2 regions of the Brevibacillus sp. MS2.2 genome follow, and region 2 is predicted to be linked to the other one. Evidence: riboswitches for the same ligand, from Rfam matches in the RefSeq annotation. Region 2 holds a riboswitch; the other holds the start of a gene.
The links. A riboswitch is a leader RNA that binds a small molecule or an ion and turns the genes downstream of it on or off. The one in region 2 is predicted to bind cyclic di-GMP.
Positions count from the first base shown of each region.

Region 1 (5,990 bases), on a different contig from region 2:
GCTTGCTGTGCATTCGTGGCAACCTGCTGAGCCCCTGTCGATACGCCTTGAATTGCGGTGACACTATCCTCTACACTCTTCACTTGCTTTTCCGCACCGTACGCTACTTCCTGAATCGTGATTGCAATTTGCTCGGTAGCCTTGCTCGTATGGTCGGCGTTGACCGACAATTCCTCTGCTGAAGAAGCAAGATCTGAAGCTGTATCATTTACTTGTTGAATAATCGTTCGCAGGTTGAGCACCATTGTGTTTACGGATTGGGATAGCTGTCCAACCTCATCCCTGGTTCGAATTTGCAAGGGTTGTACAGTCAGTTCACCCTCGGAAATGCGATTAGCCACAGAGGCAACTGCCGCAATAGGGCGTGAGATTTGCAGGGAAACAGCGTATGCGATTGCGATCACAACAGCAACAACAGCGATGACAATGATCGTAACCATGGTGGTAACGGATGAAACCGCAGACGTTATGGATTCGACAGGGATATGCAGATACAAACCAAAGTTGGTCTTGGGAATGGGGGAATAGGTGACAACGTATTCCTTGCCGTTGTCCGAGTAGCTGTATGAGCCCTTTTCTGTTTTTCCTGATGTAAGGATTTCCTGTAATGGTTGCGGCAGAGCGGATTCCTCAAGCGGTTTTCCGATCAGATCCTCGGTAGGATGGTACTGAATCTGGTCCTTGTTATCAACGAGAATCGGATAACCATCGTTGCCTACTTTCAAATCTTTGAGAAATGTAGCTGTGAAGTCATCTACATTGACGAGCCCGGTCAAAACACCAAGCTTCTCATTGTTTTTCGCTTTTACAGGGGAAGCGACGATGATAGAGCGATTGCCGGTTGTTTTCGCAACAAGAACATCGGAGAAGCTGGACTTGTCCTGCATACCGTCTTTGAAGAATTGGCGCTCGGCAAGATTGATTCCAACGCTTTTGGGGAACGTATCAGCCGTTACTTTTCCATCGCTTGCGATAAACGTATTTCCGTCATACAGTTTCATTTCCTCGGTAAACTTGCGGATGAATTCATTTTTTGCCGCTGCATCATCGGATTGAATATCCGCGGTACGGGCTAAAATCTGAATTTCTGTCATACGCCGATCCAGATATTGATCCATAGCTATGGCTGTACTGGAAGTAAGGTCAACATAGGATGATTTTTGTTTATCAATCAGAATGGATGAAAAGCTGCTCGTGATAAACAACGAAACGGCAGTAAGTGGAATGACGGCCACGACGAGAAACCAAAGAATCATTTTGTTCCTGAGCTTGTTGAACAAAAACATAGGGTTTTTCCACTCCTAATCCGTGATTGCGAAATAGAAACAGGTAGACTGCTGAGATTTACTCAGCAGTCTGACAAAATATCAATATCCCATTGCAGCGCCTTCACCGCGAGGGTCAGCACCGCCAAATTTTACATTGGTTTGCGGGTCAATCAGGATTGCGCCGGACTGTCCCATCGTATCGGTATAGGCTGCTTCCAGCTTTTCTACTGGATGCCCACGTTTAATCAACTCGTCCAGGACTTCTTGAGGGATGCGGCTTTCCACCTTTAGATTGTTGGAAGAAGATCCCCAGTTGCGTCCATGCAGCCATCTCGGCGCTTCGATTGCGTCTTGCACGCTGAAACCAAAGTCGATGATACGCGTGACGAGAGCGGCTTGCGTTTGCGGCTGTCCTTCTCCCCCTTGTGTTCCGTAGAGAAGATAAGGCTTGTCCCCTTTAAAGAGCATAGCTGGGTTAATTGTGTGGAAGGTGCGTTTTCCTGGTTCCAAGTGATTGATGTGTTTAGGGTCCAAAGAGAAATAGCTTCCGCGGTTTTGCATAAGGATGCCCGTATCTTTCGCTACGATGCCGGAACCCCAGTCAAAATAGTGACTCTGAATGATGGACACTGCATTTCCATCTTTGTCGACGATCCCGAACCAGGTTGTATCTCCTTTTGGATCAAGCGGTTCTACGGATTTGGCGGCTTGCTTCATATCAATGCGCGCAGCTAAATCTTTCCCGTGCTGCTTGGACAACAGTTCATCCACAGGGATATCCACAAAGGCAGGGTCAGTCAGCCATTTGTCGCGGTCAGCAAAAGACTGTTTGGTAGCTTCTACAATCGTGTGATAGTAATCGGGTGTTCCTTCACCCATGCTCTTGAGGTCAAAGTTATTCAAAACATTAAGAATAGAGAGCGATGCCATGCCTTGGGAGTTAGGCGGAACATTGTACGCTTTGTAACCGCGGTAGTCTACCGAAATTGGATCTGCCCAAGTGGAGGTGTGCTTCTCAAAATCTTTCAACGTGAGCAATCCACCGTTGGCTTGCATGTCTGCTACGATTTTTTTAGCAACTTCTCCTTTATAAAAACCGTCAGCGCCTTTTTTTGCAATGATTCGCAAAGTATTGGCAAGATCCTTTTGTTTGAGAATTTCGCCTGCTGCATAAGGATCGCCGTTTGGCTTCAGGAATGTTTTACGGAATCCATCAAAACGTTGAAGGTTTTTCAAGTCATTGTCAGTTGGATCTGTCGCGTATTTCGTCCAATATACTTGGTTAGGGGTGACTGGATATCCATTCTCTGCGTATCCAATGGCAGGCTCCAGCAGTCTGTTCCATTGAAGCTTACTGTTGCCCATGCTTTTATGGGCGTAGTTGTACGCCTCCCACCAGCCGGAGACGACACCAGGGACAGTGTTTGCCGATTCATAACCGCGGGACGGGATTTTTTCGTAGCCTTTGTTTTTGTAATAGTCGATGGTTGCCTTTTCGCCTGCGCGACCACTGCCGTTCAGCGCCTTCAGCTCTTTGGTTTTGGCATTGTAGATGAGCCAGAAGTTATCTCCACCAATGGATGTGTAATGAGGATAGACGACAGCTAATGTGGAAGCGGCTGTAATAGCAGCATCTACTGCATTTCCACCGTCTTCCAATGTTTTTAGGGCCGCAGCCGTAGCCAGATAGTGAGGAGTCGTCACCATTGCGTTCGGTGACATCGATGTTGGACGGTTAGCAGCTTGTACCCCAGAGAATGTTGATAGCCCGATGACAGCAGTCAGCGCGACGGTCGAGAGTTTCTTCCAGAATGACATTCCTATGAAACCTCCTTCATGATGAATAAAATAATGTTTTCATTAAACCGGCTATCCGCTGTTGCCTCACCTCCTTTAAAAGTTAAAAATACACAATCATACAAAAATAGACAAAAATAGACATTGTGAGCGCAAAAAAAGACCAATGATATAGGATCATTGGTCTCGTCCTACATCAATACTTCGGTAGCTGGCAAGCGTGTCCGCTGTTACGGAGGTAGCCCCTATAGCTTTGCGTCGCCGGATTTCCCCGGGTATGCCGTTTCGATATCAATGGTTAAAGTAGAAAATTGACACATAAACTGATTCGATCGTTGTGGGAAAATGTTCCTAAAACTCCGTTTGCCAATAATATAGACTATTTACCATTTGTGGTAAATAAGAAAAATTATTTTCATCCAGAAAAATAGTCAGGAATGCTATGAGGAAGGTTGTTTTTCGCAGACATTCACACACCTCCTGGGGCTGAACTGCTTATGATGATAAAAAGGCACATTCGCCAAGGAGTGAAACAAAGACCATGATGCATCCCGATACAGAATTGCGCTATATCAACGATGAGATCGGGTACGGTGTGTTTGCGACAAGGTTTATCCCAAAAGGAACGATTGTATGGGCACAGGATAATTTGGACCAGGTATTGGACCCGGGATTTGTGGAAAGACTTGATTCATTACGAAAACAGGACGTACAAAAATATTCGTTCAAGAACCAGTTCGGAAAGTACATTCTTTGTTGGGATAAGGCAAGGTACGTGAACCACAGCTTTCATGCGAATTGCGTGCCGACCATGTATGATATGGAATTGGCTGCACGGGATATTCAGCCGGGTGAAGAGTTGACTGATGATTATGGAACGTTAAATCTGGATGAACCTTTTGATTGTTTGCCCGAGTCCGACACGGAACGCTCCCGCGTAATGCCCGATGACTTGCTTCGATATTACCCGCAGTGGGATCGGATTGCTGCGGAAGCCTTCCAACGTTTCAATCATGTTGAACAGCCTTTGCTGCATCTGATTTCCCCGAAGCATCTCGAAACGATTCGTGGGATCACGGAGCAGCGCGTTGCCATTGATTCTGTCATTCATCTGTATTGCAGGTCACAATGGCAAACGAGGCAGCAATGGAAGACGTGAGCGGGTCGGTCAACGACCCGATTTTGTTGAACTCTGGGTAGAGAATCAGTATTATGGAATGTAAAGGTGAAGTGAAAGGTTGATTTCATTGGAAAACAAGGTAGCGGCATCCAATTTTATCCGCAATATCATGATTGATGACTTGCAAGAGGGCAAAGTAAAGGAAATCATTACCCGCTTTCCCCCAGAACCGAACGGGTATCTTCATATTGGACATGCAAAAGCAATCTGCCTCAACTTTGAGTTGGCACGTGAATTTTCTGGCAAGGCCAACCTTCGATTTGACGATACCAACCCGGTAAAGGAAGACATCGAATACGTAGAGGCCATCAAAAGGGACGTTCAATGGCTTGGCTTCGAATGGGACGGGCTGTTTTTTGCATCTGATTACTTTGAAGAGATGTACAACCGGGCGGTACTGTTGATTAAAAAAGGTCTGGCTTATGTAGACGATCTGTCTCCCGAAGAAATGCGTAAAATGCGTGGGACATGGACAGAGCCTGGCACAGATAGTCCGTTCCGCAACCGATCTGTGGAGGAAAACCTGGACCTGTTTGCACGGATGCGCCAAGGGGAATTCAAGGACGGAGAAAAGGTGCTGCGTGCGAAAATCGATATGGCTTCTCAGAACTTCAACATGCGTGATCCGGTTCTGTATCGGATCTCCCATGCAACGCATCACAACACGGGCGACAAATGGTGCATCTATCCGATGTACGACTTCGCTCATCCGTTGGAGGATGCCATTGAGGGCGTGACACACTCCCTGTGCTCACTGGAATTCGAAGATCATCGTCCGTTGTATGACTGGGTAGTCCGCGAGTGCGAAATGGAGAAGGTACCACGCCAGTACGAATTTGCTCGCTTGAATCTGACCAACACCGTTATGAGTAAACGCAAGCTGAAACAGCTTGTCGATGAGAATGTAGTAGACGGCTGGGATGACCCGCGTATGCCAACCATCGCAGGCTTCCGTCGTCGTGGCTATACACCGGAAGCAATTCGTACATTCGCTCGTGAAGTAGGGGTAGCGCGCGCTAACAGCACGGTTGACGAAAAAATGCTGGAGTATTTCATCCGTGAGGACCTGAAGCTGAAGGCGCCACGTACGATGGCTGTTTTGAATCCGTTGAAGGTCGTCATCACGAATTATCCGGAAGGACAAGTCGAGATGCTCGAAGCGGAGATCAATCCAGAGAACCCGGAAATGGGCAATCGTGAAATTCCGTTCTCCCGCGAAATCTACATTGAGCAGGACGACTTCATGGAAAACCCGCCGAGCAAGTATTTCCGCCTGTTCCCGGGAAATGAAGTGCGTCTGAAGCACGCGTACTTCATTAAATGCAATGACGTTGTGAAGGATGCAGATGGCAACGTGATCGAGATTCATTGCACGTATGACCCTGAGACGAAGAGCGGCAGCGGTTTTACAGGTCGTAAGGTAAAAGGTACAATTCACTGGGTAGATGCAACCAATGCGGTTCCTGCTGAATTCCGTTTGTACGAGCCATTGATTATGGATGAGGAAGACGCAGAGGGTACTTTCCTCGACAACGTTAACCCGAATTCGTTGGAAGTGCTGCAAGGCTATGTGGAGCCAAATATGAAAGAAACCAAGCCACAAGACAAGTATCAATTTTTCCGTCATGGCTATTTCAATGTCGATCCGAAGCATACGACAGATGATAAGCTCGTATTCAACCGGATTGTATCGTTGAAGAGTTCCTTTGAACTGCCAAAAGCCTAGGAATTACTTATAGAAATCA
Region 1 covers NZ_JABSUZ010000001.1:183,243-189,232, reverse strand. The annotation lists gene HP568_RS00800 (methyl-accepting chemotaxis protein) at 1-1,286, opposite strand, end outside; gene ggt (gamma-glutamyltransferase) at 1,368-3,086, opposite strand; cyclic di-GMP riboswitch class I at 3,269-3,357, opposite strand; gene HP568_RS00790 (SET domain-containing protein) at 3,607-4,224, shown strand; gene HP568_RS00785 (glutamine--tRNA ligase/YqeY domain fusion protein) at 4,304-5,971, shown strand.
Region 1: linked by a shared signal. The riboswitch ahead of ggt (gamma-glutamyltransferase) and the one ahead of yfmT (benzaldehyde dehydrogenase) in region 2 are both predicted to bind cyclic di-GMP.

Region 2 (5,990 bases):
GTTTTTTCGAATCGCGTTGGTGATCACATCTCCTTCCTGGAGTGGATCACCCGGCTTGACTTGCAGTGCAAATGTTTGGGCAGGCACATTGCGCAATAGCTTTTCCGTGTCATAGACCCCAATGGTAATGTCATCGGAGAGCAAATCATTTAAATAGGGGGCAACCTTGATGAACGCCTCGAGCAGCTCTGCGTTTTTCCCCTCTTCGGAAGCTTCCGTTTCGTTCCATTCTACGTAACCGTTCATGACCCTCTTCACCTCTATATTTTGCTGGCATTAATACGGAAATTGGCGTTGCTTGTGCTGAACCGATATCCATTTCAGCGTAGTAAACTCTTCTAAGCTCCATTGACCGTTCAAACGTCCCAACCCGGAGTGCTTTTCACCGCCAAACGCCACGATTGGCTCGTCATTGATCGTTCCATCGTTGATGTGAATCATGCCAGTCTCAATTCGTTTGGCCATCTGGGCACCTCTCTCCAGATCGCGTGTATGAATCGCCCCGGACAATCCAAATGGTGTCTCGTTCGCCATGCGAATCGCTTCTTCCTCGGAAGCAAACGACATGATGCAAACAGCCGGACCAAACAGCTCTTTAGAAGCAATCGACATGTCTGTGGTCACTCCTGTCAAAACGATCGGCTCGACCAGGTTGCCCTTTACTTCCCCTTTCAATGCAGGAACGGCTCCTTCCCGTATCGCCTCATCAATCGTTGCCATCAGGTTGGCGACTTGCCGTTGATTGATGAGTGGACCGATTACCGTGTCAGGATCATTTGGGTCGCCTACCTTGAGTCCAGATACTTTTTCCACATACAGATCGAGGAATTTATCGTATACATCTTGGTGAACCAGAACCCTGTTAGCCGACATGCAAATCTGACCTTGGTGGGTAAAGCGGCTGAATACCGCTGCATTAACGGCATACTGGAGATCCGCATCCTCCAAAACGATCAGTGCACTATTGCCGCCCAGCTCCAAAATCGCCTTTTTGAAATGCTTCGCTGCCACTTGCGCGATATGGCTTCCTACTTGGCTAGAGCCTGTAAACGAAAGGATGCGCGGAATCGGGTGGGAGACAAAACCATCGCCAATTTCCGCAATATCCGTCACAACAACGTTGATCAAGCCTTTTGGCAGACCTACTTCTTCAAAAATTTTCGCGATGAGCGTCCCACCCGTGATTGGCGTGTGCTCATGCGGTTTAAGAACGACACCGTTGCCCGCGCCAAGAGCTGGAGCTACGGACTTCATCGACAGATAGAACGGGAAGTTGAACGGACTGATGACACCGACAACGCCTGCGGGAATCCGATACAAGCGATTTTCTTTTCCGTCTACGGGAGAAGGAAGAATTTTTCCTTCCATGCGTACGGGGAACGTAGCCGCCTCGCGAATAATATCCTTCACAAGCCCGATCTCAAAAAACGCCTTTAATCGGGTTCCACCCAATTCACGTATGATGATCTGAATGATTTCTTCTTCATTCTCTTCGATATAGTGAACAGCTCGCTCCAACATTCGGGATTTGGTATAGGCATTCACTTCATCCCACTCTTTTTTCGCGTTGGCTGCCGCCTTGTAAGCCGCGTCGATATCCTCCAGATTTGCCATTTTGAATTCTGCGATGACTTCCCCGTTGTAAGGGTTGATATCTTGCAATGTCTTCGCGCCCAGTCCGTCGCGCCACTCCCCATTAATGTACTGCTTGTCCAGTGTTTGAAGGATTGACATGCTTTAACCTCTCCCTTTTGTAAAGGTAATAGGCCCCTTTCGCCTGAAAGGAGCCGTAAAACTAAAACAGCAAAATACACTGCTAGTCGGCAACCCGGCTGCCATCGTAACTTGTACATTAGGCCCGTGGCTTTGCGTCCCCAATTTTCAATGGGTTTGCCCATTCATAGCGAATGCTGGTAGGATTTTGTCGAAAAAAGGAAAGATATGGAGAATCCTACTTTGATTATAGTACTCCATTTCGAATAGTCAAACGAAAACATGTAAATAATTAGTGAAAGAAAGTGAACAAATACCAAAAAGTCCGCATCGCTTGAATACGGACTCCTGATTCTTTTTCCTTATGATCACAATAACTTTTTGACATCCTTTACGCTCGTCGCGAGCATTTGCTCTACCGCGTTGGCGTCCCTCACATGCTTGGTCAAGCCTTCATTCAGCTCGTCCAGCAAGCTCTTTGCATCACTTACCTGCTGGGACACATCGTCAGCAAATCGCTTTTGGTGCGCGATGATTTCCATCACGCCTGACACTTCGACGTTCAGGGCCTGGAAAGCATTCACGATCTGATCCGTCTTCTCCGCAGCATCCTTGCTGATAGAAAGTCCGTTTTTGATCGCACTGCTGCTTTTTTCACTGTTGGACAACGCTTCTTTTGTTTCTTCCTGAATCTTGCCGATCAATTCTGCAATCGTCTTGGTCGAGTTCGCTGTCATCTCGGCCAGCTTCCGTACCTCATCCGCTACGACAGCAAAGCCTCGGCCTTGTTCACCCGCACGTGCCGCTTCTATCGCTGCATTCAGGGCGAGAAGGTTGGTCTGATTGGCAATGTCGCTGATCACCTTGACGATACTCGTAATTTCCGAAGAGCGCTCTTCCAAGCGGCTCATGGATTTGGACGTATGGACCGATTCTTTGTCGAGCAGGCTCATGACTTCCACAACGTCCGTCATAGCCTTTTTGCCTTCATCTGCACGCGCTACCGATTGTTTGCAGATATCTGTCAGGCGCTCTCCTCGATCCGACAGTTGGCTCGCAGATTCATCATCCCGCTCGTTAATGACCTGGATATTATCTACGACACGCTTCATTCTCGTCACCAAGCGCACCATTTGCTCGGATTCGGCGTTCATCGCTTGGTTTGAAGTGAAGATCGCACCCAACTGTTCGTAAATACCGCGAAGCTCATGTTTCCAAGCGTCTTGCTGTCCTGCCATTGTGGTCGTGGGAGTTGCCACTGTCGTCGCTGCTGTCTCTTTTTCTGCCAGGCCTTTGTCTTTTTTCCAAAACATCCGCTTCCCTCTCCTTTGTACCCATCAATTGTCACCTCGGCGGCTATATACGCGGGACTCGATTATTCCCGGATGTTGTTTCGCCAAGCTCAGCAAGTTTTCCAAGAAATAATAGTGACCCTCCAAGAGCTCCACGTCTTTACGCTCAAATTGCTTCGCCTGCAAATACTGCTGCATTTCCAAAGCATAGCGCTCCAGTTTATCGTGAAAATCGTTGGCACGAAGCATTTGCTCCACTTCTGGATATTCTGTTTTCAGGCGATTCAGCTCGCTGTATACACGCCCACCCTCCAGAATCATCTGGTAGGCCGTACGCTCGAGCGTAGCTGTCGTAGCTGCCTCCTGCTCCTCACGCTCCTCGCGCAAAGCTGCCAAGTACGTGATAAAATGGTAGACAGTTAAAAACAATGGTCCTAAAAACAGAATGATCCCTGCTTTGTACACATGCTGATTGGACAAATTGCTGATGAGCAGGAACAAGTGAAACAAGATCGCACCCAACCATACATAGATGATGATTTGGTGATTGATCTTCCCTGCCTTTTGGTGGCGTGAAAAGGCAAAGGTAAGTCCGAGCAGATAAAAGGCAAGTAACGTAAAGCTGGCAGAAAACAAAGCCATCTCCATATCGATCAGCCAATCTGCGTCGGCGGGTATTTCGATAAAGAATTCAAAAGCGAGCACCAGCAGTGAGAACAGCAACCCCATGATCCAAAACCGGCTTACTTCCGAGTCATTCCTCCGCCGGGAGCGGTAGCGTTTTGCACGGGATCCTTCCATAATGCTCTCACCTCATTCTCTATGATTCGCCATGATTCTATGTTTTCCTTTCACATGGGGCCAAAATCTGACATCGGAGGCTGTTATGACAAAAAATTTACCAACAACATTTACCGAGCGCATGCAAACCATGCTTGGACACGATTATGAGGCATTCGTTTCCTCGTATGATCAGCCTGTGACACACGGCTTGCGGGTCAATCCGTTGAAGGTCGGTCGTGACGATTTTTTGAAAATCTCGCCGTTTTCTCTGGAAGCAGTCCCTTGGTGCGAAACCGGTTTTCGCTACAAAGAGCCAGATCGTCCCGGCAAGCATCCTTTTCACTCCGCTGGCATGTACTATTTGCAGGAGCCAAGCGCGATGTCCGCTGCCGAAGCACTCGGCGCACAGCCTGGTGAGCGAATCCTCGACCTGTGTGCAGCGCCAGGGGGAAAATCGACGCAGCTTGCAGCGTTTTTGCGTGGACAAGGAATGCTCGTAGCAAACGAAATCCATCCTGTTCGGGCAAAAGCCTTGTCAGAAAATCTGGAGCGCTGCGGCGTGACCAATGCCGTCGTGACCAATGAAACGCCTGAACGCTTACAGGAGCGATTCCCCCAGTTTTTTGACCGAATTTTAGTAGACGCTCCATGCTCTGGCGAAGGAATGTTCCGCAAGCTACCCGAAGCAATTGAAGACTGGAGCCCTGCAAAAGTAACCGAATGCCATGTCATGCAAGGCGATATTCTCGAGGCGGCCGCTGCTATGCTGAAGCCAGGCGGAACGTTGGTCTACTCCACCTGCACATTTGCTCCATTAGAAAATGAGCAGTCACTGGTTAACTTCCTGGGAAGTCACCCGGAATTTGAAATCGTTCCGCTGCCACATGCAGATTGCTTTTCTGCTGGTCAACCCGAGTGGGCGTCGCCGCAAAACGAGCAGCTCACCCAGACAGCCAGATTGTGGCCCCATCGTCTCCAGGGAGAGGGGCATTACCTCGCCAAGCTGCAAAAGAGTGAGACCGCTGAAGTTCATGAACCTTCCGGGAAGCGTAAAGAAAAGCGTGTGGTAAAATCGGCTCCGGCAGGTCGAAAAGAAGCCCTGGCAGCCTGGCGTACGTTCGCGGACGAAGCGCTCCCGGCGCTCTCCCAACCATTCGATGATGAATCAGCTTTTCTTTTGTTCGGCGAGCAGCTTTACTACTCACCTGCTCCCGAGCTCGACTTGGACAAGCTCAAGGTCGCTCGCGTCGGTCTGCACCTAGGAACCGTAAAAAAGAACAGATTTGAACCTGCACACGCCTTGGCACTCGCCCTCTCTCCTGCGGAGGCAGCCCGTGTCGCTTCCTATGGCGCAGACGATCCTGAAATGTTGCGATACTTAAAAGGAGAAGCGCTCACGCGTGACGGTGATAGCGGCTGGACGCTGGTTACTGTAGATGGATTCTCCATCGGTTGGGGCAAGCAATCTGAGGGGCAACTCAAAAATCATTATCCTAAGGGTCTACGGTGGTTGTAGTTTTGCTTCAAAAATAAAAAAAGCTCACAAGGCTACACGAGATGCATTCGTGGCTGCTTGTGGGCTTTTCTCTTTTTCTTATGATCTCCCTCTGCGGGACGGATTGTCTACAACGGTCAAAGAGCCATTTCTAATATAACGCAATATTTTTGAAACAGATATCCCTGTTGCGTTGGCAATTTGCATCGCATTCGAATTCGGATACGTTCTCACGTAATTGCGAATCATCTGGTAGTCTTGTATTTCGTTTTCTCCGCAAACCTGGCAACTGTACTCTCCCCGGCCCATCGGACTGCCGCATTTCAAGCACGTATCCGTCGTCATCACTGGTTCTCCTCACACCCTGTACTATGGTACTTTTACAAGAAAGGGTTCTATCTTCCTATCTATTACCCAAATCACATGGGAGGAAAACACTATTTCTATCGCAATTCCTGTATTCTGTTAAAATTCGATGCCGTCATTCCGAACTCCTTCAAAAAAGCCAGTATAGGGCCTCAAACCGCTTTTTGCAGAAGGACAATCGCAACCCCAATTAGAAAGACTCCACTGAGCCCATGAAAAACGTTGAGCCAAACCGGGCGAAAAAATCGAGCCAAATACGCGGCCAACAAAGCTACCAGCCCCAGGAACAATAAAGTCGATAGCAGACAGCCTGTCGCAAACAAGAACAACTCTGTTGAATG
Region 2 covers NZ_JABSUZ010000012.1:131,803-137,792, forward strand. The annotation lists gene HP568_RS13750 (methyl-accepting chemotaxis protein) at 1-246, opposite strand, end outside; gene yfmT (benzaldehyde dehydrogenase) at 277-1,734, opposite strand; cyclic di-GMP riboswitch class I at 1,820-1,905, opposite strand; gene HP568_RS13760 (methyl-accepting chemotaxis protein) at 2,082-3,026, opposite strand; gene HP568_RS13765 (hypothetical protein) at 3,051-3,806, opposite strand; gene HP568_RS13770 (RsmF rRNA methyltransferase first C-terminal domain-containing protein) at 3,892-5,304, shown strand; gene HP568_RS13775 (hypothetical protein) at 5,383-5,628, opposite strand; gene HP568_RS13780 (LysE family translocator) at 5,802-5,990, opposite strand, start outside.